One region of the Streptomyces sp. NPDC042346 genome, then DNA from elsewhere that is predicted to be linked to it. Evidence: predicted binding sites of a transcription regulator. Region 1 holds the regulator's gene; the other holds the start of a gene.
What was found. Region 1 encodes HspR, which represses chaperone genes until heat shock. Its sites were predicted from a motif close to TTGAGNNNNNNNNNCTCAA; they were not measured.
Positions count from the first base shown of each region.

Region 2: the regulator HspR is predicted to act here: its motif matches at 1,140-1,158, upstream of lon (endopeptidase La).

Region 1 covers NZ_JBVJEH010000004.1:326,578-328,961, reverse strand. The annotation lists gene dnaJ (molecular chaperone DnaJ) at 28-1,212, shown strand; gene ACZ6K0_RS19395 (heat shock protein transcriptional repressor HspR) at 1,217-1,660, shown strand; gene ACZ6K0_RS19390 (hypothetical protein) at 1,728-2,195, opposite strand; gene ACZ6K0_RS19385 (helix-turn-helix transcriptional regulator) at 2,201-2,384, opposite strand, start outside.
Region 2 covers NZ_JBVJEH010000001.1:1,354,910-1,357,293, reverse strand. The annotation lists gene lon (endopeptidase La) at 1-1,117, opposite strand, end outside; gene ACZ6K0_RS06455 (GNAT family N-acetyltransferase) at 1,249-1,887, shown strand; gene ACZ6K0_RS06450 (hypothetical protein) at 1,932-2,384, shown strand, end outside.

The sequences.
Region 1 (2,384 bases):
AATGATCGTCCGGAAGGAGGGACGTCGATGAGCACGAAGGACTTCGTCGAGAAGGACTACTACAAGGTTCTCGGCGTCCCCAAGGACGCCACCGAGGCCGAGATCAAGAAGGCGTACCGGAAGCTCGCCCGCGAGAACCACCCGGACGCCAACAAGGGCGACACCAAGGCCGAGGAGCGCTTCAAGGAGATCTCCGAGGCCAACGACATCCTCGGCGACCCCAAGAAGCGCAAGGAGTACGACGAGGCGCGCGCCCTCTTCGGGAACGGCGGCTTCCGGGCCGGCGGCCCGGGCGGCGGCGGCTCGTTCAACTTCGACCTGGGCGACCTCTTCGGAGGCGCCCAGGGCGGCCCCGGCGGAGCCGGTGGCTTCGGCGGCGGTGGCGGCATCGGGGATGTCTTCGGCGGCCTGTTCAACCGCGGGGCGGGCACGGGTACGCGTACCCAGCCGCGCCGCGGCCAGGACATCGAGTCCGAGGTGACGCTCAGCTTCATCGAGGCCGTCGAGGGCGCGACCGTACCGCTGCGGATGTCCAGCCAGCAGCCGTGCACGGCGTGCTCGGGCACCGGCGACAAGAACGGCACGCCCCGCGTGTGCCCGACCTGCGTCGGCACCGGACAGGTCTCGCGCGGCAGCGGCGGCGGGTTCTCCCTCACCGATCCGTGCGTCGACTGCAAGGGCCGCGGCCTCATCGCCGAGAACCCCTGCGACGTCTGCAAGGGCAGCGGGCGGGCCAAGTCCTCCCGCACCATGCAGGTCCGCATCCCGTCGGGTGTCTCCGACGGGCAGCGGATCCGGCTGCGGGGCAAGGGCGCGCCGGGCGAGCGCGGCGGGCAGAACGGCGACCTGTACGTCGTCGTGCACGTCGACGACCACGCGGTCTTCGGCCGCAAGGACGACAACCTCACCGTCACGGTGCCGGTCTCCTTCACGGAAGCGGCGCTCGGCGGCGAGATCAAGGTGCCGACCCTCGGCGGCCCCGCGGTCACGCTCAAGCTGCCCGCCGGCACGCCGAACGGCCGGACCATGCGCGCCCGTGGCAAGGGCGCGGTCCGCAAGGACGGCACCCGCGGCGACCTGCTCGTCACGGTGGAGGTCGCGGTGCCCAAGGAGCTGGACGACAAGGCACGTGAGGCCCTGGAGACCTTCCGCGAGGCGACCGCCTCCGAGGACCCCCGGGCGGAGCTGTTCCAGGCCGCGAAGGGAGCGTGACCCCGTGGACGGGCGCCGACGCAATCCGTACGAACTGACCGACGAGTCGCCGGTGTACGTCATCTCGGTGGCGGCCCAGCTCTCCGGTCTGCACCCGCAGACCCTGCGGCAGTACGACCGTCTCGGTCTGGTCTCCCCGGACCGTACGGCGGGCCGCGGCCGGCGCTACTCGGCCCGTGACATCGAGCTGCTCCGTCAGGTGCAGCAGCTGTCGCAGGACGAGGGCATCAACCTCGCGGGCATCAAGCGGATCATCGAACTGGAGAACCAGGTCGCGGCGCTGCAGAGCCGGATCGCCGAGCTGTCGGCCGCGGTCGACGGCGCGGCGGCGGCGATGCGGCAGCGCGAGGCCCAGGTGCACGCCTCGTACCGGCGCGACCTGGTGCCGTACCAGGACGTGCAGCAGGCGAGCGCGCTGGTGGTCTGGCGTCCGAAGCGCGGGGAGTAGCTCCCACAGCCCGTACGACGAGGCCCCCTCCACGACGGTGGAGGGGGCCTCGTCGTATGTCGGTACGTCAGGGGATCAGCTCGCCCACGATGTCGCCGACGGTCTCCCACCACGGCGAGGCGCCCGTGCCGAACGCGGCGGCGAGGGCCGTGCCGAGGGCCCGGTCGCGCGGGGTGGGGTCGTCCTCCCACGTGTCGACGACCCTGCCGTCGCCCGAGCAGAGGAGGGTGCCGACGCGGCGTCCGTCGCGGGTGAGCCGGCTGTCGTCGTACCCGCAGGGCACGAGCCGGTAGCGGACCCCGTCGGTCCGTACGTCGACCCGGTAGGAGGACCGCAGGAGCCGCCCGCGCGCGGGCCGGATGGCGGCCGGTTCGCCGTCCACGGTGAGCGTGAGCAGGGCGGGCTTGCGGGTCCCGATGGGGATGTGGGGGTCGGGGTCGGTCCCCGGGGCCCGGACGAGCTCCACGGTCGGCAGCCCGTGGCCGGAGACGCGGAGCGTGCCCGCGGGTCCGTCGAGGTCGATCTGTACGTACACGCTGGTCAGTTGTCCCGTTCGAGGATGCCGGACTGGGCGATGAGATAGCCGAGCTGGGCGCGGCTGCCGCTGCCGAGGGCGGCGGCGAGTTTGGCGATGTGGGCGCGGCAGGTCCGGACGTTCATGCCGAGGCGGCGGGCGATGGCCTCGTCGACGTGGCCCTCGACGAGGAGCTTGGCGATGGAGCGC
Region 2 (2,384 bases), on a different contig from region 1:
CGACGCCGGGCGGGCCGACGAGGGCGAGGACGGCTCCGCCGCGGCGGCCGCCGACGACGCCGAGGCCGCGTTCGGCGCGGCGCTTGCGCACGGCGAGGTACTCGGTGATGCGCTCCTTCACGTCCTCGAGTCCGGCGTGCTCGGCGTCGAGGATCGCCTGGGCGCCGGGGATGTCGTACTGATCCTCTGTGCGCTCGCTCCAGGGCAGTTCGAGGACGGTGTCGAGCCAGGTGCGGATCCAGGAGCCCTCCGGGGACTGGTCGCTGGACCGCTCCAGCTTCTCTACCTCCTTGAGGGCCGCCTCGCGGACCTTCTCGGGCAGGTCGGCGGCCTCGACGCGGGCGCGGTAGTCGTCGGACTCGTCGCCCTCGGCCTCGCCGTTGAGGTCGCGGAGCTCCTTGCGGACGGCTTCGAGCTGGCGGCGGAGGAGGAATTCGCGCTGCTGCTTGTCGACGCCTTCCTGGACGTCCTTGGCGATGGTCTCGGCGACGTCCTGCTCGGCGAGGTGCTCGCGGAGCTGGGCGGTGGCGAGCTTGAGGCGGGCGACCGGGTCGGCGGTCTCCAGGAGCTCGACCTTCTGCTCGACGGTGAGGAAGGGCGAGTAGCCGGAGTTGTCGGCGAGGGCGCCGACGCCGTCGATCTGCTGGACGCGGTCGACGACCTGCCAGGCGCCGCGCTTCTTGAGCCAGCTGGTGGCCAGTGCCTTGTACTCCCTGACCAGCTCGGTCACGGAGCCGGGCAGCGGGTCGGGCAGGGTCTCCTCGACGGCGCTGCCCTCGACCCAGAGGGCGCCGCCGGGCCCGGTCGTGCCGGCGCCGATGCGGACGCGGCCGAGGGCGCGGATCAGCGCGCCGGGGTCGCCGTCGGACAGGCGTCCCACCTGCTCGACGGTGCCGAGGACGCCGGTGCCGGCGTAGGTCCCGTCGACGCGGGGCACGAGCAGCACCCGCGGTTTGCCGCTTTCCGGGCGGGCGGCGGCCTGGGCGGCCTCGACGGCGGCCCGTACGTCGGTGTCGGACAGGTCCAGCGGCACCACCATTCCGGGCAGCACGACCTCGTCGTCGAGCGGCAGCACAGGCAGAGTGAGCGGCGCGGACGCCGTGGACGCAGAAGCCATGATCTCCCCTTCGGCAGTCAAGTTGAGCTGTACGGACTCAATGCACGTGAGCCCAGGAATGTTCCCCAGCGGCAGTTCGCTCTGAGCGATCACCCTTCCGCCGGACCATCGACTGCCGATGTAATGACCCTATGGACATAGCAGCTATTACTTCCGCCTGGGTGGCCGGCTGGACCGTCTCCCGGGAGACCCCGCCCGCCGTCGTCGAGCCCTGGGGCTACCGGATCGACGTCGGCCTGCCCCGGCACGTCGTGCGGCACGTCCTGCCCGCCCCCGACGCGGCCTCCGTCGGCGCGCTCTGCGAGGCGCTCACCGAGCCGTACAGCTGGCTCAAGGTGATGGCCACCCCTGAGGAGGTGGCGCCCTGGATCACCGCGGAGTGGACGGTCCCCGACGACCCGGGCTTCATGATGGTCAAGCCGCTGGACCCGGGCGCCCGCCCCGCGCCGCCGGAGGGGTACGCGCGGACCACCGAGGTCCGGGACGGGGTCATCCGGGTCCGCGTCCTCGCCCCGGACGGCACCCTCGCCGCGCGCGGCCAGATCGCCCCGACGGGCTCCACCGCCGTCGCCGACCAGATCGAGACCGACCCCGCGCACCGGCGGCGCGGCCTCGGCGCGAACGTCATGCGCACCCTGGAGGCCGCCGCCGCGCAGGCCGGGGCCGAGACCGGGGTGCTGGCCGCGACCACGGACGGCCTCGCGCTGTACGACTCCCTCGACTGGCGCTACCGCGGGCCCCTCACCGGGATCATCCGGTCGGGAACCTGACCGTCCGGCTGCGCGGGGGACCCCGTACGGGGCATGCTCGATCCATGGTGCGAGGCCGAGGCGTACGGGGGAAGTGGTGCGGGGCCCTGCTGCTTGCGGCGGTCCTGGCCGGCAGCGCGAGCGCCTGCGGGCCCGGGGCGCCGCCCACACCGGGCGGCCCGCCCGCGACGGGGGTGAGCGCGCCCCCGGAGCCGCAGGAGCCGCAGGAGTCCCAAGCGCCGCAGGAGTCCCAGGGGCCGAGCGGTACGCCTGAGCCGACCCGTACAACCGCTCCGACCCCGACCCCGACCCCGACCCCGACCCCGACCGCCCCTCGCGACGAGCCACGGCCCGCCGAGGTCCTCGTCGAGGTCGTCGTCAGCGGTGGCTTCGCCGGGGTCCGCAATCAGCTCGTCGTCCACGACGACGGCAGCTGGACCAGCCGCTCCGGCAGCAAGCCGCCCCGGACCGGGCAGCAGACGCCCGCCGAGGTCGCCGAGCTGCGGGCCGCCCTGGAG